3 regions of the Pseudomonas sp. MWU13-2517 genome follow, and region 2 is predicted to be linked to each of the others. Evidence: predicted binding sites of a transcription regulator. Region 2 holds the regulator's gene; each other region holds the start of a gene.
What was found. The regulator FliA, encoded in region 2, starts transcription of late flagellar genes. The targets are predictions, from matches to a motif close to CTAAAGTTTNNNNNNNNNNNGCCGNTAA.
Positions count from the first base shown of each region.

Region 1: M5B97_RS26640 (methyl-accepting chemotaxis protein) is a predicted target of FliA. The motif match lies at 5,008-5,035, and genes of this name have one in related genera.
Region 3: motA (flagellar motor stator protein MotA) is a predicted target of FliA. The motif match lies at 3,172-3,199, and genes of this name have one in related genera.

Region 1 covers NZ_JALMFA010000024.1:21,612-29,238, reverse strand. The annotation lists gene M5B97_RS26660 (patatin-like phospholipase family protein) at 1-343, opposite strand, end outside; gene M5B97_RS26655 (PepSY domain-containing protein) at 493-816, shown strand; gene M5B97_RS26650 (response regulator transcription factor) at 816-1,484, shown strand; gene M5B97_RS26645 (sensor histidine kinase) at 1,481-2,800, shown strand; gene M5B97_RS26640 (methyl-accepting chemotaxis protein) at 2,825-4,972, opposite strand; gene M5B97_RS26635 (Na+/H+ antiporter NhaC family protein) at 5,211-6,530, shown strand; gene M5B97_RS26630 (methyl-accepting chemotaxis protein) at 6,602-7,627, shown strand, end outside.
Region 2 covers NZ_JALMFA010000005.1:8,136-15,762, reverse strand. The annotation lists gene flhB (flagellar biosynthesis protein FlhB) at 1-128, shown strand, start outside; gene M5B97_RS08630 (cold shock domain-containing protein) at 296-499, shown strand; gene M5B97_RS08625 (cold-shock protein) at 544-747, shown strand; gene flhA (flagellar biosynthesis protein FlhA) at 881-3,010, shown strand; gene flhF (flagellar biosynthesis protein FlhF) at 3,023-4,339, shown strand; gene fleN (flagellar synthesis regulator FleN) at 4,445-5,278, shown strand; gene fliA (RNA polymerase sigma factor FliA) at 5,275-6,015, shown strand; gene M5B97_RS08600 (chemotaxis response regulator CheY) at 6,184-6,558, shown strand; gene M5B97_RS08595 (protein phosphatase CheZ) at 6,577-7,365, shown strand; gene M5B97_RS08590 (chemotaxis protein CheA) at 7,531-7,627, shown strand, end outside.
Region 3 covers NZ_JALMFA010000012.1:72,685-80,311, forward strand. The annotation lists gene asd (archaetidylserine decarboxylase) at 1-675, opposite strand, end outside; gene rhdA (thiosulfate sulfurtransferase) at 692-1,507, opposite strand; gene M5B97_RS18315 (HDOD domain-containing protein) at 1,565-3,100, opposite strand; gene motA (flagellar motor stator protein MotA) at 3,268-4,119, shown strand; gene motB (flagellar motor protein MotB) at 4,123-5,145, shown strand; gene rsgA (small ribosomal subunit biogenesis GTPase RsgA) at 5,195-6,226, opposite strand; gene orn (oligoribonuclease) at 6,335-6,877, shown strand; gene M5B97_RS18340 (trimeric intracellular cation channel family protein) at 6,983-7,600, shown strand; gene queG (tRNA epoxyqueuosine(34) reductase QueG) at 7,597-7,627, opposite strand, start outside.

The DNA.
Region 1 (7,627 bases), on a different contig from region 2:
TTTGCGTGACTTCAGCCATGGTCACGCCTTTGGCGAAGCTCTGTTCGTTGTACAGGCGGCCGAGGTCGAGCAAGCCTTGTACCGGGTCGGGCAGGCAGGCGCTGGCAAATCGCCAGGAGCCGATGGAGGCGCCGATCAGCGCGCGCTCACGGGGCGCGCGCGCCAGCCAGTCGCCGAACAGCGCCAGGTCCAGTCCCTGAATCCCCAAGGCCTTGGGGCCACCGGCCGCACCGGGTAGGATGCCGACATCGGCAGGCTTGAGGCCCTGTTCGCGAATGCGTGCCAGGGCACGCCGGCCGGCCTTGAGGGTCAAGGCGGGAAACTTGATGTGGATGGCTGTCATACCGGTCTCTTTTGAAGCAAGCGGGGCAGTATAGGAAATCTCGCCTGGCGATGGGGGCGTCGATCGATGAAAATTGCCATGGTGGCAATTCAGTTTCAGTTAAGTTGCGACGGTTAACGTGGTGACCTCAAGGAACAGCAGGATACGCAATGAAGGTAAATCTACGTGTGGGCAGTCCAATGGCGTTGGTATTGCTATTGGCCAGCTCCCACTTGACGGCCCATGACCTCGGCCCGGACGAAGCCTTGCGTCTGCGCCAGAAGGGCATCATCGCCCCCCTGGAGCACTTGCTGGGCCCGGCGTTCGAACGCTACCCCGGTGCCAAGTTGCTCGATGCCGAGCTTGAAGAGCACAAGGACCGCGCGGTGCCCTATATCTACGAAATCGAGTTGCTGACGGTGGAAGGAGTCGTGCGCGAAATCGAACTCGACGCGAGCACTGGAGCGCTGCTCAAAGATAAGGAAGACGACTGATGCGCCTGCTTTTGGTAGAAGACAACGTTCCTCTGGCCGATGAGTTACTGGCCGGCCTGCAACGCCAGGGTTATGCCGTCGACTGGCTGGCCGATGGCCGTGATGCTGCCTATCAGGGCAGCAGCGAGCCCTATGACCTGATCATTCTTGACCTTGGCTTGCCCGGCCTGCCCGGGCTTGACGTATTGGCGCAATGGCGTGCGGCGTCCTTGGTGACGCCGGTGCTGATTCTGACCGCCCGCGATTCCTGGGCCGAGCGCATCGAAGGGCTCAAGGCCGGCGCGGATGATTACCTCGCCAAACCCTTCCATCCTGAAGAGCTATTCCTGCGCATCCAGTCGCTGTTGCGCCGCTCCCACGGCCAGGCCAACCAGCCCACCTTGCAAGCCGCCGGCCTGCATCTGGATGAAGGTCGCCAGTGCGTGCTGCGAGACGGCGACGAAATCCAGCTGACCGCCGCCGAGTTTCGCCTGCTGCGTTACTTCATGCTGCACCCTCAACAGATCCTGTCGAAAAGCCACTTGGCTGAGCATTTATATGACGGCGAGAACGAGCGCGATTCCAATGTGCTGGAAGTCCACGTCAACCATCTGCGCCGCAAGTTGGGGCGCAGTGTGATCGAAACCCGGCGTGGCCAGGGTTACCGGTTTGGCGCCAGCCCTGCATGAAGTCCATTCAGCGGCGCCTGAGCCTTGGCCTGATCAGTGTGATGGTGGTCGTTGGCGTGGTGCTGGCGCAGACCAGCCTGTGGTTATTCGAAGCCGGGTTGCAGCGCTACCTGGAGGCGGGGCTGCGCAACGACAGCGAGAACCTGCTGGTCGCCCTGGTGCGTGGGCCCAATGGAATGCAACTTGATGAGCAGCGTTTGTCACCCGCTTATCAACGGCCGTTTTCCGGTCATTACTTTCGTATTGATTTTGCCGATATTCACTGGCGCTCCCGTTCGCTTTGGGATCAGGAGCTGCCGCGTCTCCCGCAGATCGGCCTCAAAGGCAATCTGCAATTGGGGCCGGAGGGCCAACAACTGCTGGTATTGCGTTCGGACTACAAACGCTTCGGCCAGACGATTTCCATCAGCGTGGCCCAGGACTACACGCCTGTGCGGGAAAGCTTTCGCCTGATGCGTCAGATCGGCCTGGTGCTGGGGCTGGCGGCGTTATTACTGGTGTTGGTCCTGCAACGAGTGACCGTGCGTCGCGCCTTGCGCCCGTTGGAAACTGCGCGCGAACAGATCGCCCAACTGCAACAAGGCCAGCGCTCCCAACTCGATACCCAAGTGCCGCTGGAACTGGAGCCGTTGGTCTCGCAGATCAACCATCTGCTGGCCCACACTGAAGACAGCCTCAAGCGTTCACGCAATGCCTTGGGCAACCTCGGGCATGCCTTGAAAACCCCACTGGCCGTGTTGTTGAGCGCAGCGTCCAGCGAGCCGCTCAAGGACCATCCGCAACTGAGCAAGTTGTTGCGCGAGCAGCTTGAGCAAGTGCAGCAACGCCTCAATCGTGAACTCAACCGTGCGCGCCTGGCCGGTGAAACCTTGCCCGGCGCATTATTCGACTGTGAAAAAGAACTGCCCAGCCTGTTGGCCACGCTCAACATGATCCACGGTGAACACCTGGACTTGAGCTACCAGGTGTCGCCCGGCCTGCAACTGCCCTGGGACCGCGAAGACCTGCTGGAACTGCTCGGCAACCTGCTGGACAACGCCTGTAAATGGGCGGACGCCGAAGTCCGCCTGATCATCAGCGAAACGGCGCAGGCCTATCTGTTGGCAGTGGAAGACGACGGCCCCGGTATACCCGAGACCGATCGCGACAAGGTGCTTAGCCGAGGTATGCGCCTGGATGAGCAGATCGACGGCCATGGCCTGGGGTTGGGGATCGTGCGGGATATCGTTGAGGTGTGGGGCGGGGTGTTGCAGTTGCAGGAGAGTGAACTGGGCGGGTTGAAGGTGTTGATTGAGTTGCCCAGGCGCCAGGCTTGAGCCCGGCGCCTCGACAGCGCGGCATTACACTTTGAATTGGTCCATCAACCCCTGCTGTTGATTCGCCAGGCGGTTCAGCGCCTGGCTGACCCGCGCCGACTCATTGGCCTGCTCCGACAACGATTCGGTCACATCCCGGATCGTCGCCACATTGCTGTTGATCTCTTCAGCCACTGCGCTTTGTTCCTCGGCCGCGCTGGCGATCTGCAGGTTCATGTCGCTGATCACGGTGACAGCGTCGCCAATCTGGCGCAAGGCACTCACGGCCTGGCCTACCTGTTCGACACTGCCCTGGGCCTGGCGGTGGCTGTTGCCCATGGCGCCGACCACCTCGGTGGTGCCGCTTTGCAATTGCTCGATCACCAGGCGGGTCTCTTCCACCGATTCCTGGGTACGTTGCGCCAGGTTACGTACCTCGTCGGCAACCACGGCAAACCCACGGCCAGCTTCACCGGCCCGGGCCGCTTCGATGGCGGCGTTGAGCGCCAGCAGGTTGGTCTGCTCGGCGATGCCGCGAATCACTTCCAGCACCGAACCGATTTGCGCGCTGTTGGCTGCCAAGCCTTCGACCTGGGCCATGGCGGTACTCATGTCGGCGGCGAGTGCGCCGATGTTGCTGGTGGTGCGGTCGATCACGGTCAGGCCTTCGCGGGTGGCCTGGTCGGCATCGCGTGCAGCCTGGGCGGCTTGGGCCGCGCTGCGGGCGACATCCTGCGCGGTGGCGCTCATTTCATGGGAGGCGGTGGCGACCTGATCCACCTGGCGGTATTGCTGTTCCATACCGGCGCTGGTTTCGGTGGCAATCGCGGCGGATTGGTCGGCGGTACCACGGGCGTCCTGCACTGACCGTTTGACCTCGGCAATGATCGGCTGCAGCTTGTCGAGGAAGCGGTTGAACCAGCCGGCCAGTTGGCCCAGTTCGTCTTTTTTGTCATAGGCCAGGCGGCGGGTCAGGTCGCCTTCGCCACTGGCGATGTCTTCGAGCATGCGTGCCACGCCGAGAATCGGACGGGTCACGCCGCGCGCCATCAGCCATACCAGGGCCAGGCCGGCCACCGCAGCCAACAGCCCCAGGCTCAGTTCCAGCAGGGTGCCCTTGGCATTGTCGGCGTCCAGTTGTGCTTTCAGGGCTTCGGCAGGGGCGACCAGGACTTTTTCCGGTACGTCCAGCAACACACCCCAGGGCTTGCCACCCGGGATCGGTATAAATGGCGCCAATACCTTGAGCTGGTGGTCGGTACGCAGGCTGCGGGTTTGCGTGCTGCTGGCCAGCGCGCTGATCAACTGCGCGCCGCTGACGGTATCGACCTGGTCCAGGCGTTGGCTGAGTTTGCCGGCGTCCGGGCTGTAGCCGGCAAGCAAGCCGGTCGGGCTGAGGATGCTGACCTGAGTCTGGCCGTCATACAGTTTTTGGCTCGCCTGTTGGCTCACGGCCTGCAAGCTGTTGAGGTTGATGTCCACCGACAGCGAGGCGATGACTTTGCCGTTGGCCATCAGCGGGAACACGATGCTGGTCATCAGCACGTTCTGCCCGTCGATCACATAAAAATACGGTTCGATCACACAGGGTTTAAGGGTCGCGCGCGGGCAGGTGAACCAGGCATTGGCTTTCTCGCCGCTGGGGCCGACGCTGGTGTCGGCCATATCACTTTCGGGCAGTGGCATCGAGGTCAGTTTGCCCGGGGTGGGCTGCGACCAATACAGGGCAAAGCGGCCTTTTTCGTTGCTGCCCAATTCTTTCTGATTGGCGAACAACTCGTCCTTGCCATCCAGCGCATTCGCTTCAAACACCAGGGACAAACCAAGCAGGTCCGGGTTGGCTTGCAGCGCGGCCTTGACCTGGCGAGTCAGGTCTTCACGGGTGTCGAAGGCATCGAGGAAGCGCTTTTCAGCCTGTTCGCGCAGGAACAGCACTTGGCGGGAAAAGCCATGGCCGTACTGGTAGGCATCCATGAACTGCTGGCGAATGCCCAGTGACTGCACTTCACCCTGCGCCTCGATGCGCGCCTGGGCCGAGGCATCAAGCATCTGCATGCTGGATGCCTTGACCTGCTCGGAGCTCTGCCCCATGCGATACAGCGACAGCCCCACCAGCAGGGTTACGATCCCCAGCAGGCAGAGACCGGCGAGCAGGGTGATTTTCCATTGAATGGAGAGCTGCCTAAGCGACATCGGGACATCCTTACCTGAAAACACGTAGAGATCCGTTATCGGCTGTGCGGTTTATTTCTTTATTCAAACGTTCAATAGAAAGCTCAAAGCGGCGTCGTTTTTTGACATGGCCGCCCGCCTGCTGCAAAGTGCGCGCCCTCTAATAAGACCTCCTCAGCCTGCACGTCGGCCACCCTGTTTGATGGCCGCCTGGGCGCCGCACGCCTGTTCTTCTGTTTTTTGTCTTGAGGTAACCATGATTAACGCAGTAATCGCCGCGGTCGGCACCATGCTGGTGCTCAGCCTGTCCCGCGTGCATGTGGTCATCGCCATTATTGTCGGTGCCCTGGTGGGTGGCCTGACCGGTGGCCTGGGTATCGACGCCACGCTCAAAGCGTTCAACGGTGGCTTGGGCGGCGGCGCCACCGTGGCTTTGTCTTACGCTTTACTCGGTGCTTTCGCCGTGGCGATTGCCAAATCCGGCCTGGCCCATGCCCTGGCGGACAAAGCGCTGCTGATGGTGGACCGACAGGAAGCGACCGGTGGCAGTCACGTCAAATGGTTGTTGATCGGCCTGCTGTGGGTCGTAGCGATCGCCTCGCAGAACATCCTGCCCATTCATATTGCCTTTATCCCGTTGTTGGTTCCGCCGCTGTTGTACGTGCTGACCAAGCTGCAACTGGACCGCCGCCTGATCGCCTGCGTGATGACCTTCGGCTTGATCACGCCCTACATGTTCCTGCCGGTAGGTTTCGGCAACATCTTCCTCAACCAGATCCTGCTGGCCAACGTCGCCAAGAGCGGCGTAGACATCAGTCAGGTCAATGTCACCCACGCCATGGGCTTGCCGGCGCTGGGCATGGTGGTCGGCCTGTTGATGGCAGTGTTTGTCAGCTACCGCAAAAAGCGTGTGTATGACTTGGAGAAAATCGAACGGGTCGAGCAAGTGGCGGTGCAGTACAACCCGTTGACCCTGTTGGTGGCCGGGCTGGCGATTGCCGCGGCATTCATCATTCAATTGTGGCTGGACTCGATGATCATCGGCGCCCTGGCCGGGTTCCTGATCTTCTCGGTGTCGGGCATCGTGCGCTGGCGCGAGACGGACGACCTGTTCACCGAAGGCATGAAGATGATGGCGATGATTGGCTTCATCATGATCGCCTCGTCGGGTTTTGCCGAAGTGCTCAAGGCTACCGGTGACGTGCGTTCGCTGGTTGAAACCTCGGCGGCATTCATCGGCCATAGCCGCGGTGTGGGTGCATTGCTGATGTTGCTGGTGGGGCTGCTGGTGACGATGGGTATCGGTTCGTCGTTCTCCACGGTGCCGATCCTCGCCGCGATTTTCGTACCGCTGTGCGTGCAACTGGGCTTCAGCCCGTTGGCCATCGTGTGCATCGTCGGTACGGCGGGGGCCTTGGGCGATGCCGGGTCGCCGGCGTCGGACTCCACCCTCGGCCCGACCTCCGGGCTGAACATCGACGGCCAGCATCACCATATCTGGGACACCGTGGTGCCGACGTTCTTGCACTACAATATCCCATTGCTTGCGTTTGGCTGGATTGCCGCGATGACCCTCTGACAGGATCGTCCTACAGAAATCGGGTAATAGGCCGTTAACCTCTCAAGTCGCCACGAATAAGAGAGAAAGCCATGCGTCTGAGTTTAAAGGCCAAAGTCCTGTCCCTGGCCGTCGTGCCGGTGTTGCTGTTTGCCGTGGTCATCAGCCTGACCACCGTGTGGATCCTGAAGGGCCAGGCGCGCAACGAGGTGGACGAAACCCGCCAGCGCCTGCTCAACGACGCCAAGGCAACTCTGCAGAGTTACGTGGAAGTGGCCATGACCACCATCAAGCCGCTTTACGACGCGGCGGCCCCCGGCGATACGGCGGCGCGGGCCGAGGTGGTCAAGCTGCTGTCCAGCACCAGCTACGGCAAGGATGGCTACTTCTTCGGCTACGACTCCGAGACCATCCGCCTGTTCAAGGGCAACAGCCCCGACGGCGTAGGCAAAAGCTTCAAGGACAACCGCGATCCCAACGGTGTCTACGTCAATCGCGACCTGGTCAAGGTCGGCAAGGACGGCACCCACTACCTCCAATACAGCTCCACCCAGCCCGGCCAGACCGAGTTGGTGCCCAAGCTCGGCTACACCGAGTACTTGCCGAAATGGGACATGGTGATTGGTACGTCGGTCAACCTGGATGGCATCGAGGCCCAGGTGGCGGTGGTCGAGGCCAAGGTCGAGAAACGCATGGAAGGTGTAGTGCTGAGTATCCTCGGCGTCGCCGTCGTGGTGCTGCTGGTGATTGCCGTCGTGGGCATGATGGTAGCCAATACCATCCTGCGTCCGCTGAGCCTGATGAAAGCCAACCTTGACGACATCGCCGCCGGTGAAGGCGATTTGACTCGGCGCCTGGCCATTACCAGCCAGGACGAGCTGGGCGATCTTGCCGGTGCGTTCAATCGTTTTGTCGACAAGATCCACGGCCTGGTGCGCCAGATCACCGAGATGACCACCCAGCTGACCGGCCTGGTCAGCCAGGTTTCCGATCAGGCCCAGCGTTCCGAGCAGGCCATGGAGCGCCAGCGCCACGAAACCGACCAAGTCGCCACGGCGATTAACCAGATGTCTTCCGCCGCCCAGGAAGTGGCGCGAAGTGCCCAGGGCGCCTCAGTG
Region 2 (7,627 bases):
TGTACCTGGCCGTGGCCCAGGTGCTGGCGTATGTCTATCAGATCCGCCAATACCGCGCGGGCAAGGGCAAGCGTCCGGACCCGCTCAAGGACCTGCCGATTCCGCCGGAGTTGCGTCGGGATTCCTGATCTGCAAACCATCGCCTCTCTTCTGCCTAAGATTTGCCGGGGCATTACCGCTCGTCGCCAACTTTTGTCTACCTGTCAACTTTGACAGTAGTCAGCTTCCCGCTATCGCGCTTCCATGACGTCCTACGCTGCGCGCAGGTGGTTCAACCAGAGGCAGGGAGAGGGGCATGCAGTCGGTAGCGGAAGGGGCGATCAAGGTCTATGACCTGGACAGAGGCAGTGGCTTGATTGCGCCGGACGGTGAGGAAGAAGACGTACTGGTGGATCTTCAAGGGTCGGTTGGCGTGCGGCTTGCGCAAGGCCAGAGGGTGTTATTCGAAAGAATCCACCGTCCCGATGGAATATTCGCCACCAGCGTCAAGCGAATCTAGCGACGCCCATGCAAGTGTGCGTATCAGACGTCAGGAGAACGGCAATGGCAGTAGGTACGGTGAAGTGGTTCAACGCGGAAAAAGGCTTTGGATTCATCACTCAGGACGGTGGCGGAACTGATGTGTTCGTCCACTATTCCGCGATTCAAGGTGACGGCTTCAAGACCCTTGAAGAAGGTAGCAGGGTGGAGTTCGAGATAACCCAGGGGCAGAAAGGCCCTCAGGCCGAAAAGGTACGCCCCGCGTAAAAGAGCATCCGGTAACAGGCCCTTGCAGGGCCTATCTGTTACTTGAAGTAAAAGTTGGAAGGCTTCTTGCAACCCGGCCTTCAGGGCGTCTGCGGGCGTCAAAACTTTGCTTCAAGGGACACGAGGAATACCGGTGGATCGCTCTCAAATGCTCAGCACGGCCCGTGGCACCCTGACTGACCTCTCGCGGGGCAATCTGGGTGTGCCATTGCTGTTGCTGGTGATGCTGGCAATGATGATGTTGCCGATGCCGCCGTTCCTGCTGGACGTGTTCTTTACCTTCAACATTGCCCTGTCGGTCGTGGTACTGCTGGTGTGCGTCTACGCCCTGCGGCCACTGGATTTCGCGGTTTTCCCCACGATCCTGCTGATTGCCACGCTGTTGCGCCTGGCGCTGAACGTGGCGTCCACCCGCGTGGTCATGTTGCACGGCCAGGACGGCCACGCCGCCGCCGGTAAGGTGATCCAGGCCTTCGGTGAGGTGGTGATCGGCGGTAACTACGTGGTCGGTATCGTGGTGTTCGCGATCCTGATGATCATCAACTTCGTGGTGGTGACCAAGGGCGCCGGGCGGATTTCCGAGGTGAGTGCGCGGTTTACGCTCGATGCGATGCCTGGCAAACAGATGGCCATCGACGCCGACCTCAACGCCGGTCTGATCGACCAGGGCCAGGCCAAGGCCCGCCGTGCGGAAGTCGCCCAGGAGGCCGAGTTCTACGGTTCCATGGACGGTGCGAGCAAATTCGTGCGGGGTGACGCCATTGCGGGTCTGCTGATTCTGTTCATCAACCTGATCGGCGGCATGGCGGTGGGTATCTTCCAGCACGGCATGACCTTCGGTGACGCGGGCAAGGTCTACGCATTGCTGACCATTGGTGACGGTTTAGTGGCGCAATTGCCATCACTGTTGTTATCTACAGCTGCAGCCATCATGGTTACCCGCGCTTCGGGCTCCGAAGACATGGGCAAGCAGATCAGCCGCCAGATGTTCGCCTCGCCGAAGGCGCTGGCGGTGGCCGCAGCCATTATGGCCATCATGGGCCTCGTGCCGGGCATGCCGCACATATCGTTCCTGAGCATGGCGGTCATGGCGGGCGGTGCGGCGTACCTGTTCTGGCGCAAGCAGAACCAGGTGAAGGTCCTGGCTCAGCAGGAGATCGCCCGCCAGCAGGAGCTGCTGCCATCCCCGGCCCGCGCCCAGGAAACCAAGGAACTTGGCTGGGATGACGTGACCCCTATCGACATGATCGGCCTGGAAGTGGGCTACCGCCTGATCCCGCTGGTGGATCGCAACCAGGGCGGCCAATTGCTGGCGCGCATCAAGGGGGTCCGCAAGAAGCTGTCCCAGGACCTGGGCTTCCTGATGCCGACCGTGCATATCCGTGACAACCTCGACCTGGCCCCCAGCGCCTACCGCCTGACCCTGATGGGGGTGATCCTCGCCGAAGCCGAGATCTACCCGGACCGTGAGCTGGCGATCAACCCTGGCCAGGTGTTCGGCACACTCAATGGCATTACCGCCAAAGATCCGGCTTTTGGCCTGGAAGCGGTGTGGGTCGAAGTCAGCCAGCGCAGCCAGGCGCAATCCCTGGGGTACACCGTGGTGGACGCCAGCACCGTGGTCGCTACCCACCTCAACCAGATTCTGTACAAGCACTCCCATGAGCTGATCGGTCATGAGGAAGTCCAGCAATTGATGGGGTTGCTGGCCAAAGCCTCGCCCAAACTGGCCGAAGAGCTGGTGCCGGGTGTGCTGTCGCTGTCGCAATTGCTCAAGGTGCTGCAGGCGCTGCTCGCCGAGCAAGTGCCGGTGCGCGACATTCGCAGCATCGCTGAGGCCATCGCCAACAATGCCGCCAAGAGTCAAGATACTGCCGCTCTGGTGGCGGCCGTGCGCGTCGGCTTGTCCCGCGCCATCGTGCAAAGCATTGTAGGCATTGAGTCCGAGCTGCCTGTGATCACCTTGGAACCAAGGTTGGAACAAATATTGCTCAATAGTATCCAGAAGGCCGGACAAGGCCAGGAAGAGGGCGTCCTGCTGGAGCCAAGCATGGCTGAAAAGCTCCAGCGCTCGTTGATCGAAGCGGCGCAGCGTCAGGAAATGGCGGGCAATCCGGTGATTCTGCTGGTGGCTGGCCCGGTTCGAGCGATGTTGTCGCGCTTTGGACGCTTGGCAGTACCGAATTTGCACGTTTTGGCTTATCAGGAAATTCCTGACAACAAGCAAGTGACTATCGTCGCGACAGTAGGGCCCAACGGCTGAGGGTAGTGGGTTATGCAAGTTAAGCGTTTTTTCGCCGCCGATATGCGTCAGGCCATGAAACTGGTCCGTGATGAGCTGGGCGCCGATGCCGCGATTATCGGTAACCGTCGCATTGCCGGCGGTGTCGAGCTGACGGCTGCCCTGGATTACACCCCCTCGGCGTTGGCGCCGCGCGTGCCGAACATGGAACTGGAAGACGAGCTGCGCAAGACCGCCTCGCGCATTGTGTCGGCCCAGGCTGAACTGAGCATGCGCAGCGACAGCGATGCTTCCACCAATCGCCAATTATTCGCCGGCCTGCCGCTGACGGCCGCTGAGCCGCTGGTCGAGCCGACTTTCGTCGAGCCGCCACGTCCCGCCGCGCCAGCCCCGGCTGCTGCTGTCGATCAGCGTGTGTTCGACTCGATGCGCTTCGAACTCAATGGTCTGCGTGAACTGCTTGAAGTGCAGCTGGGTTCATTGGCCTGGACACAACTGCAAGGCAGCAAGCCGCAACAAGCCAACCTGTGGCGTCGCTTGCAGCGTATCGGCCTGTCGGGGCCGTTGTCCCGCGACCTGTTGGCGCTGACTGCCGAAGTCGAAGAACCGCGCCAGGCGTGGCGCATGTTGCTGGCCCACTTGGCCCGCATGATCGTCACTCCGGAGCTCGAGCCCCTGGAAGAGGGCGGTGTGATCGCTATGGTCGGCCCCGCCGGCATGGGCAAGACCACCACTCTGGCCAAGCTGGCCGCCCGTTATGTCCTCAAGTACGGTGCTTCGAGCATCGCACTGGTGAGCATGGACAGTTATCGCATTGGCGCCCAGGAACAGCTCAAGACCCTGGGCCGTATCCTGAACGTGCCGGTGACCCACGTCGACCCGGGCCAGTCCCTGGCCAACGCCCTTGACCCGCTGTTGCGCAAGCGCGTGGTGTTGATCGATACCGCCGGCCTGCAAGCCAGCGATCCGGCGCTGCGCATGCAATTGGAAAGCCTGGCCGGGCGTGGCATCAAGTCGAAAAATTACCTGGTGCTTGCAACCACCAGCCAGAAACAGGTTCTTACCGCTGCGTACCATAGCTACAAGCGCTGCGGCCTGGCCGGTTGCATCCTCACCAAACTCGACGAAACTGCAAACCTGGGCGAGGTGTTGAGCCTGGCTATCGGGCATGAATTACCGGTCGCCTACCTGACCGACGGGCCGCGGATTCCAGATGATTTGCATCTGCCGCGTCGTCATCAGCTGGTCAGCCGTGCTGTCAGTGTGCAAATGCAAGAAGAGCCTAGCGAGGAAGCGATGGCTGATATGTTCGCCGACCTTTACCACAACCCGGCAAAACGGGTGGGGTGAGGCATGATGAGCACTGTGAAATGTATCTACATTGATGGTCTGCAAGCGATTCGCGCGACCACGCCATGTAGCCTGCGTCTAAGCAAGACAAGGTAAAGAAATAAAATGGGCAGCATGCATCCTGTACAGGTGATCGCGGTGACCGGCGGCAAAGGTGGCGTCGGGAAAACTAACGTGTCGGTGAATTTGTCCCTGGCCCTGGCAGAGCTTGGCCGTCGCGTCATGCTGTTGGATGCTGACCTGGGTCTGGCGAACGTTGACGTTCTGCTGGGGCTGACACCCAAACACACCCTCGCCGACGTGATCGAGGGCCGCTGCGAGCTGCGCGATGTGCTGCTGCAGGGCCCCGGTGGCATTCGCATCGTGCCGGCCGCCTCGGGCACCCAGAGCATGGTGCACCTGAGCCCGGCGCAGCATGCCGGCCTGATCCAGGCGTTCAGCGATATCGGCGACAACCTCGACGTGTTGGTGATCGATACCGCCGCCGGGATCGGCGAATCCGTGGTCAGCTTCGTGCGCGCCGCGCAGGAAGTGTTGCTGGTGGTCTGCGATGAACCCACCTCGATCACCGACGCCTACGCCCTGATCAAACTGCTTAACCGTGACTACGGCATGAACCGCTTCCGGGTGCTGGCCAACATGGCCCAAAGCCCGCAGGAAGGCCGAAACCTGTTCGCCAAGTTGACCAAGGTCACGGACCGTTTCCTCGATGTGGCCTTACAATACGTTGGCGCAGTTCCCTACGACGAGTCGGTGCGCAAGGCTGTGCAAAAGCAGCGTGCAGTCTATGAAGCGTTTCCTCGTTCCAAGTGCGCGCTGGCGTTCAAGGCGATTGCCCAGAAGGTCGATACCTGGCCGTTGCCCGCCAACCCGCGTGGGCATCTGGAGTTTTTCGTCGAGCGATTGGTGCATCAGACGAGCGCAGGACCGGTGCTATGACATCCAGCGGCTACAACCTTTACAAAAAATCGGCGCGTGACAGTCAAGGCGAATTGATCGAGCGTTACGCGCCCCTGGTCAAGCGCATCGCCTACCACCTGCTGGCGCGTCTGCCGGCCAGTGTGCAGGTGGAGGACCTGATCCAGGCCGGCATGATCGGCCTGCTCGAAGTGTCGACCAAATACGACGCGAGCAAAGGCGCGAGTTTCGAGACCTATGCGGGTATCCGTATCCGTGGTGCGATGCTCGATGAAGTGCGTAAAGGGGATTGGGCGCCGCGTTCGGTACATCGCAATACGCGAATGGTCAGTGACGCAATTCGCGCAATTGAAGCAAAAACCGGTCGCGACGCTAAAGATCATGAAGTTGCGGCCGAACTCCAATTGAGTCTCGATGATTATTACGGGATTTTGAACGATACCTTGGGCAGCCGCCTGTTCAGTTTCGACGACCTGTTGCAGGACGGCGAACACGAAGGGCTGCACGAGGACGGCGCGAGTGCACATCTCGAACCGTCGCGCGACTTGGAAGATGAGCGTTTCCAGGGGGCGTTGGCGGACGCGATTGCCAATTTGCCGGAGCGTGAGCGACTGGTGTTGGCGCTGTACTACGACGAAGAGCTGAACCTCAAGGAAATCGGTGAGGTCCTGGGGGTCAGCGAATCGCGTGTCAGCCAACTGCATAGCCAGTGCGCGGCTCGCTTGCGGGGGCGATTGGGAGAGTGGCGCGCGCGCTGACAGGCAGTGTGGGGACACTGCAGACGCGCCGCGAAAGTCGAAGGCTTTCGCGGGGTCGTGCCGTGGTGCCCTGGGCAGTCCTTTTTTGTGTAACGCCTGTTGATTGAAATGGCGCGTCCAGGTGCTGGGCGCGTTTAAGACTGCTTGGAGGTCGAATTGGACAAGAACATGAAAATCCTCATCGTTGATGACTTCTCAACGATGCGGCGGATCATAAAAAATCTGTTGCGTGACCTTGGGTTCACCAACACGATCGAGGCGGATGACGGCCTGACTGCGATTCCGATCCTCAACAGTGGGGCCATCGACTTTCTGGTAACCGACTGGAACATGCCGGGCATGACCGGTATCGAGCTGCTGCGCCACGTGCGCGCCGATGAAAAACTGCGCAGCCTGCCTGTGCTGATGGTGACCGCTGAAGCCAAGCGTGAACAGATCATCGAAGCCGCCCAAGCCGGGGTCAACGGTTACGTGGTCAAACCATTCACCGCATTGGCCTTGAAAGAGAAGATCGAAAAAATCTTCGAACGCATCGGTCATTGATGCTGCCACGGGGGCGCTATGGAGCAAAATGAAACGTCACAGGGAGACTTTGAGTCGACCCTGAAAAAGCATGCTCTTCAGTTGGTCGAGTGCCTTGAAAAAGGTCAGTTCGGCGACGCAGTGCAGTTAATCCATGAGCTCAACCAGACTCGTGACCGCGGCCTGTATCAGGAAGTGGGCAAGCTGACGCGAGAGCTGCACAGTGCGATCGTCAATTTCCAGATTGACCCGCACATGCCCCAGGCCGAAGAGATTTCGCAAATCACCGATGCCACCGAACGCCTGTCCTATGTGGTCAAGCTGACTGAGGCGGCGGCCAACCGCACCATGGACCTGGTGGAAAACGCCACGCCTCTGGTCACCGGCATGGCCAACGAAGCCCAGGCCCTCAGCGTTGACTGGGGCCGCTTCATGCGCCGGGAAGTGGGCGCGGAAGAGTTTCGTGAGTTGGCGCGTCGGGTTGAAGGTTTCCTGTCGCGCAGTGAGCAGGATAACCGCACGGTTTCCAGCAACCTCAACGACATTCTGCTGGCCCAGGATTACCAGGACCTTACCGGTCAAGTGATCAAGCGGGTGACCCAACTGGTCACCGAAGTGGAAAGCAATTTGCTCAAATTGGTGCTGATGGCCGGCCAGGTCGACCGCTTTGCCGGTATCGAACATGACCGCGCAGCGATCCTTTCGGAAAAAGATCCACAAAAACACCTCGCCAAGGGTGAAGGTCCGCAGATTCATGCCGATAAACGTGAAGACGTCGTATCCGGTCAAGATGACGTAGACGATTTGCTGTCCAGTTTAGGCTTTTAGGTCCTGATAACGGCAAATGACGGTCGCGCCACGCCCCGCAAGGTGCAAGGCCAGGCATGAGGAGAGAGGTTTGGTTTTTCCAAATGAACGACGAATAACGACGGCTTGCGCCTTGCGGGGCGCGATCTGCCATTTGCCGTTATCAGGACCTACAGGAGCACCCACATGAGCTTCGGCGCCGATGAAGAGATCCTTCAGGATTTCCTTGTAGAGGCCGGCGAAATATTAGAGCAACTGTCCGAGCAACTGGTCGAGCTGGAAA
Region 3 (7,627 bases), on a different contig from region 2:
CTTCAGCTCACGCTTGGGCGGCGTCACCAAGCCAGCCCACACGGTTTCAATCGACGCCACGATCATTGCACCTACCAACACAACAGCCATCGGGCCGCGTTCGGTGTCGAACAGGCAGACAACGCGCTCGTTACGTGCAAACAGCTCCGGCACGTTTTCAGCGGTGGTCTGGTTCACCGAGAAAATCCGCCCCGGCACATAAACCATCTCACGCAGCGTACCGGCCAAAGGCATGTGCACGCGGTGGTAGTCTTTCGGCGACAGGTAAATGGTGGCGAAATCACCGCCCATGAACGGCGCCGCCAATGCCGCATCGCCACCCAGCAACTCCAGTACGCTGAAGCTATGGCCTTTAGCCTGGAATACCCGGCCGTGTTCGATCGGGCCCAGCTGGCTGACGGCACCATCGGCAGGACTCAGCACGGCGCCTGGTGTTTGATCCAGCGGGCGTGCACCGTCTTTCAGTGCGCGGGTGAAGAAGGCGTTGAAGTGCTCATAGGCGGTCAGGTCTTCAACCAGGGCCTGTGACATGTCCACTTGATAACGCTTGGCGAACCAACTCGTGAAGGCGTTCTTGAACCAGCGCACGCGGCACTCGGCAACGCAGCCGGCCAGGCGCGACAGCAAGTGGTGCGGCAACAGGTACTGGCTGAGGATAAACAACTGCTTTTTCATTTACTGTCCTTAAACCTTAAATCTCAACGGGGGTGTCGGGGTGGTTGCCCCATTCGCCCCAGGAACCGGCATAACCTTTGACTCGCGGATAACCGAGCGCCTTGGCCACCAGGTAGGTGAAGCCAGAGCGGTGATGAGTCTGGCAGTGGGTGATGATTTCTTTGTCGCGGGTCAGCCCGAGGTCTTCGAGGATCTGTGGCATGTCACGGCGGATGCGCAGGTTGCGTGCCTTGTCCATGCCGGCGGTCCATTCGAAGTTCACCGCGCCGGGGATGTGACCACCCTTGGCCGCGAGGACTTTCTCGCCGGAGTACTCCAACGGGCCGCGTGCGTCCCAGATGCCCAGGTCGGCCGCGCCCAGACGGCTTTGCAGGTATTCGCGGGTGGCGGTAGGGCCGTCGTGCAAGGTCAGGCTGACCGGGCCGCCGACGGGGGCGGGCACCTCGGTGGACAGCGGGTGCTCGCCTTCCAGCCAGGCGAGCAGGCCGCCATCCAGATAGTGGTATTTCTGGTGGCCGATCACGTCGAGCATCCAGATAAAACGCCCGGCCCAGCCACCGCCTTCGTCGTCATAGACCACGTAGGTCGCGTCCGGGGTGTGGCCCAGCTCGCCGAACAGCTTTTCCAGGTCGGCCTTGCTCGGCAGCAAGCCCGGCGCTGGAGGCTGGCCCAGTTGAGTGCGCTTGGGGTCAACGAAATGCGCGCCGGGGATATGCCCTTCGGCGTAGCGGGCTGCGCTGGTGAGGTCCACCAGAATCAGGTGTTCGGCATCAAGGCGACCTTGCAGGTCGCTGGGTTCGATCACCAGCGGCAAGCCAGAGAAGTCAGGCATGTGAGGTCTCCTGGGCACAAATGTTGGCGATAAAGGACCGCGATTGTAGCGCAAGCATCAAGCGCTGCGGTTGGTAAAGCTGTGCAGCGCTTTCTCGATGCATTGAGCGGTTTTGCCGAAGGCCTGCACTGTGGTTTCAGAGAGTGGCCCGCCGCCCTGGTCAGCGATCATCAGCATGACCACTCGGCCATTGCAGCTCAGGGAGCGCAGCAATAGATGTTCGCCGGTAAACAAGCGACGCAGCACTGGCGGCAGCAGCGCGCAGAACTGTTCATGGTTATCGGGTGTGATGCGCACCTGCGCGGATTTTTCCAGAAGGCGCTGCAACAGCGTGCTGTTGACCACGTCCAGGCTCAGATTCGCGGCGTCCTTCGGCAAACCATCGGCTTGATGCACGCGCAATGTGCTCAAGGCTCGATCGGCCATGAACAACAGCACCCTTTGCATGCCGCTGGCCACCAGGGCTTCCCGTGCGCAGGTGGTCAGGTGCATGGCGTTGGCGAAGCGGCTTGGTTCAACCAGCAACTCGGTACACCGATTGCGCCACACGGCCAAGGACTCGGCAGTGGGGGGCGGCGCGGGCAGCAGGCCGCGATGGATCTTCTGCACATGCCACGGCCAGATCAGCGACAACGCTGGGTGCCAGAGGTCGGGCATCAGGGTGTGGCGGGCGCTGGTCACAGCTTGTTGGTGAACCTGTTGCTGCACTTCACCGAGGGGTTCTTGCAGGTAGAGCGCAGTCAGGTATTGCCAGCGCTCGGTGTGCGGGCAAGTCCAGGATTCCTGGGCCGACATTGCCAGGCCGTTAGCCAGTAATACCGTGTTGGCCGGCTGGTTCAGCCAGCGGCGCAGGTTGGGTTCGGCATCGAGCAACTGCTGGTGGCGCAGTGCGTCGTCTTCGCGGGCGATATGCAGCGCCTTGACCAGCAAGCGCTGTTCGCTCAGCAGCAGGTGGTAGCCTTGGGATACCCAGATAGGCAAGTGCCAGGCTTCGGTCAAGCCAAGGCACAAATCCAGCAGGCGTATGCCGAACAAATCCTGCTCGACCTGACGTGCCGGCTGGCCTTTGTGGATCACCCGTAACTCCCATTCTTCCAGGAGTTTGGGGTAGGCAATGGCCATCGGCCAGAGCGGCGACAAAAACAGCAGGCTACCCCAGTGAATGTCTTGCCACAGCCGCGCAAGGCGGCTGCCGAAGAGGCCGTTGGCTTGCTGCGAAGCGTGCTGGCTCACCAGCAGCAGTTGCCGAAAGGCCACGGGGATTTCATTGGCCGGCACTGAGGGCAGGCGTACCAGCAGTTCTTCGGCGCGTTTGAGGCCGAGGCGGTTGAGCGCCACTTCGAGGTTTTCCGCAGGTGCCGCCATGCTGCCGTGGGTGTGGCTATTGGCCTCGCGCATTACGCCGAGTACCAGCGCCGGGCTGTTTTGCATCAGCTCGGCAATATCTCGTAATGAGCTGCGGCTGTCGCGAATGGCTTTGCACACACGTTCGTGGCTGGCTTGCGGGACGGGCAGCAGGACGTCATCCAGGCGCTTGATCCAAGCCGCGAGGGTGGTCGGTTTTGCAGTTGGGACTGTCGTTTCATTAGCCATGATTGGGGCGCGATCATCACTTGCATTCAACACGCCCGGAGTGGGCTGAATTGGCTTTTCGCCTTAACGGGCTATAGTCTGGCGCAGTTTTGCCGATAAGTAGAACAAGAGTTTTTCAGCTGCACCTACTATGTCCATGAACCCGACGGCGCAAGTACCAATCTCCTATGGCTAAAATTATCGGCATCATCGTCGTCCTCGCAAGCGTGCTCGGTGGGTACGTCCTGTCCCACGGTAAGATTGCCGCACTGATCCAGCCTTTCGAAGTGCTGATTATCGGCGGCGCCGCATTTGGCGCTTTTCTGCAGGCCAACCCCGGCTACATGACCATGCATGTGATCAAGAAGTCGCTGGGCATGTTCAGCTCGCGCTTCTCCCACACCTTCTATCTGGAAGTGTTGGGATTGGTCTACGAGATCCTCAACAAGAGCCGCCGCGAAGGCATGATGGCCATCGAAGGCGACATCGAAGACGCCGCCGCCAGCCCGATTTTCGCCAAGTACCCGGCGGTGCTCAAAGATGAGCGCATGACGGCTTACATCTGTGATTACCTGCGCATCATGTCCTCCGGCAACATGGCCCCCCATGAGCTGGAAGGCCTGTTCGACATGGAACTGTTCAGCCTCAAGGAAGAGCTGGAACATCCTTCCCACGCCGTCAGCGGCGTCTCTGACGGCATGCCCGGTTTCGGTATCGTTGCGGCGGTACTGGGTATTGTGGTGACCATGGCGTCCTTGGGCGAAGGCGACCAGAAGGCCATCGGTATGCACGTGGGTGCGGCGCTGGTGGGGACCTTTTTCGGTATTCTCGCGGCCTACGGTTTCTTCGGCCCGCTGGCGACCTCTCTGGCGCACGACGCCAAGGAAGAGATCAACCTCTACGAAGCGATCAAGGCGTGCCTGGTAGCTTCGGCCTCCGGTATGCCGCCGTCGCTGGCGGTAGAGTTCGGGCGCAAGGTGCTGTACCCGAAACATCGCCCAAGTTTTGCCGAGCTGGAACAAGCGGTGCGCGGTCGCTAAGCCATGGAAAACAACCAGCCGATAATCATCAAGCGCGTCAAGCGCTTCGCTGCGGGGCACCATGGCGGCGCCTGGAAAATCGCCTTCGCCGACTTTGCGACGGCGATGATGGCGTTCTTCCTCGTGCTGTGGCTGATGTCTACCGCCACGCCGGAACAGAAGATCGCCATTGCCGGTTACTTCAAAGACCCCATTGGCTTCTCGGAAAGCGGTACACCTTTCGTCATCGACCTTGGTGGCTCACCACAGTTGGCGCCTGAGCGCACCATCAATCCGGAGGTCAAGACCGAGGCGCCGCAGGAAAAAATCCCTGTCGAGCGCGACACTGTCGAGGCCATGGCTGAACAAGTCGAGCAGGAACGCCTGGAACTGCTGTTGAAGGAATTGCAGACCAAGGTTGAAGAAAACCCGCAACTGCTGAAGTTCAAGGATCAGATCTCCTTCGAAATCACGCCTGAGGGCCTGCGCATCCAGATCACCGACGCCGCTAACCGGCCCATGTTCGACTCCGGCAGCGCGCGCCTGAAACCGTACTTCGAAGATATTCTGCTGGCCATGGCCGACACCATCAAGGCGGTGCCGAACAAGATCAGCATCAGCGGTCACACCGACGCCAAGCCGTATGCGGGCCAAGGCGACTTCGGCAACTGGGAGCTCTCGGCGAACCGCGCCAACGCCGCCCGCCGTGCGTTGGTGGCAGGCAGCTACCCGGACCCGCAGGTGGCCCGCGTGGTGGGTTTTGCTTCCTCGCAATTGTTTGATCCTGCGGACCCGTTCAACCCGGTCAACCGCCGGATCGATATCGTGGTGCTGACCAAAAAGGCTCAGCGCGCGATCGAGGGTGATCACAGTGGGGCACCTGCGCAACCGCACCAAAGCGAAGGCGCGCCAGGAGAAGCGCCGGCTGATCCGAACGCCATTCCTCCAGGGCAGGAGCCGTTACCGGCCCATGAGCTGCGACAGAAGCTGAACTTGTTTGACGATGGCGGGGTGAAGGATCCTACGGCACCTGCCCCCAAGCCGTAATCCCCATGCAAAAAGGCCGCGATGATCGCGGCCTTTTCGTTGGTGCAGGTTAGTAACTACTCTCCGGCAGACTTGCAATGATCGAGCGATAGCTGTTCATCCGCTGCTGCTGCACGCGGCCATCTTCCAGCGCCTTGAGCAGCGCACAGCCCGGTTCACGATCGTGTTTGCAGTCTCGGAAGCGGCAGGTGCCGATCAGGTCGTTGAATTCGATGAAGCCCGCTTCCACATCGCTGCGGCTGACGTGGCCGAGGCCGAACTCACGGATGCCCGGGGAGTCGATCAGCTCGCCGCCACCAGGGAAGTGGAACAGCCGCGCGGTGGTGGTGGTGTGGGTGCCCTGGCCGGACAGCTCCGACAGTGGGCCCACGCGGGTCTCGACTTCCGGCAGCAGGCTATTGACCAGCGATGACTTGCCCACGCCCGACTGTCCGACGAACACGCTGATGCGCCCGTCCAACTGCCGTTGCAGCTGTTCCATGCCATCGCCGTGATGCGCCGAAACTTCCAGCACCGGGTAACCCAGGGTGCGGTAGACCGACAGTAACGCGTTGAGCGCCGGAGCGTTCTGTTCGTCGATCAGGTCGAATTTGTTCAACAGCAACAACGGGCGGATGCCGGCATGTTCGGCCGCCACCAGATAGCGGTCGATCAGGTTGGCATGGGGCTCGGGCAACGGCGCGAACACAATCACGATCATGTCGACGTTGGCGGCCACCGGCTTGAGCTGGCCACGGCTGTCGGGGCGGCGCAGTTCGGTGGTGCGCGGCAGTTGGGCGACGATTACGCCGATGCCCTGGTTGCCGGCACGCCATACTACTTTGTCGCCGGTGACCAGCGCAGGCAGGTTGGCGCGCAGATGGCAACGGGACACCGAACCTGCGAGTTCGCCTTCCAGCGCCTCGACTTCGACCTGTACGCCGAAGTGCGCGATCACCAGGCCCGTTTGTTCGGGGCCCAGGTCGCCGCCCTCAAGTGCTTCCACTGCGGAGGATTCACGTTTGGCGGCGCGAGCGGCGCGCTCACCCTGAATCTTTTCGATGCGCCAGTTTTGGCGGCGATTGAGCTGGCGTTTGGCCATTGGTGTTCCGTGTCGATAATGCAAAGGATAGGTGAAACGGTCGCGAGTCTAGCATGCCCCCGCCTGCTAAACTGCGCAGCCACGCCAAGGTGCCAAGAGAATCAAGCCATGCAAAACCCACAGAACCTGATTTGGATCGATCTGGAAATGACCGGTCTGAACCCCGACACCGACGTCATCATCGAGATGGCGACCATTGTCACCGACAGTAACCTTAATACCTTGGCCGAAGGTCCGGTGATTGCCATTCATCACAGCGATGCAGTATTGGCCACCATGGATGAGTGGAACACCCGCACCCACGGCAACTCCGGCCTGACCCAGCGCGTGCGTGACAGCCGCGTCAGCATGGCCGAAGCCGAGGCCCAGACCATCGCTTTCCTGGAAAAATGGGTACCCAAGGGCAAGTCGCCGATCTGCGGCAACAGCATCTGCCAGGACCGTCGCTTCCTTTATACGCACATGAAGGCGCTGGAAAGCTACTTCCACTACCGCAACCTGGATGTGTCCACTTTGAAAGAGCTGGCCGCGCGCTGGGCGCCGGAAGTCAAAGACAGCTTCCATAAAGGCAGCACGCACCTGGCGCTGGATGATATCCGCGAGTCGATTGCCGAGTTGCAGCATTACCGCAAGCATTTCATCAAGGCCTGAAGGTGCAGCTTGCTCGCGAAGGATGCGACTCGCTCTTTCGCCAAGCGCCCCCTTTTGGTGCCATCAGCAAATGATTAGACTGCCGGCCTCTTTGCAAGGATCGCCATCATGCTGCTGATGCTGTACCTCATCGCCATCACTGCCGAAGCCATGACCGGCGCGCTGTCCGCCGGCCGGCGTGGCATGGATTGGTTTGGCGTAGTGCTGATCGCCTGCGTCACCGCCTTGGGCGGTGGTTCGGTGCGCGATGTGTTGCTCGGGCATTACCCGCTGACATGGGTCAAGCACCCGGAATACCTGGTGCTGACGTCCGTTGCCGCACTGGTGACGATCTTTATCGCGCCGCTGATGCGCCACCTGCGTTCGCTGTTCCTGGCGCTGGACGCCGTGGGGCTGGTGGCGTTCACCTTGATCGGCTGCATGACCGCCCTGGAAATGGGCCACGGCATGCTGGTGGCGGTGGTCAGTGGCGTGATCACGGGGGTGTTCGGCGGCATCCTGCGGGATATCTTCTGCAACGATATTCCGCTGATCTTCCGCCGTGAGCTGTACGCCAGCGTGTCGTTCCTCGCTGCGTGGTTCTACATGCTGTGCCTGTATCTGGAATTACCGAGCGAGCAGGCGATTTTGCTGACGCTGTTCAGCGGCTTTCTATTGCGCCTGCTGGCGATCCGTTTCCACTGGGAAATGCCCAAGTTCGTCTACAACGACGATGTGCACTAGCGCCTGGCGTGCTGGTCGAGTGCCCAC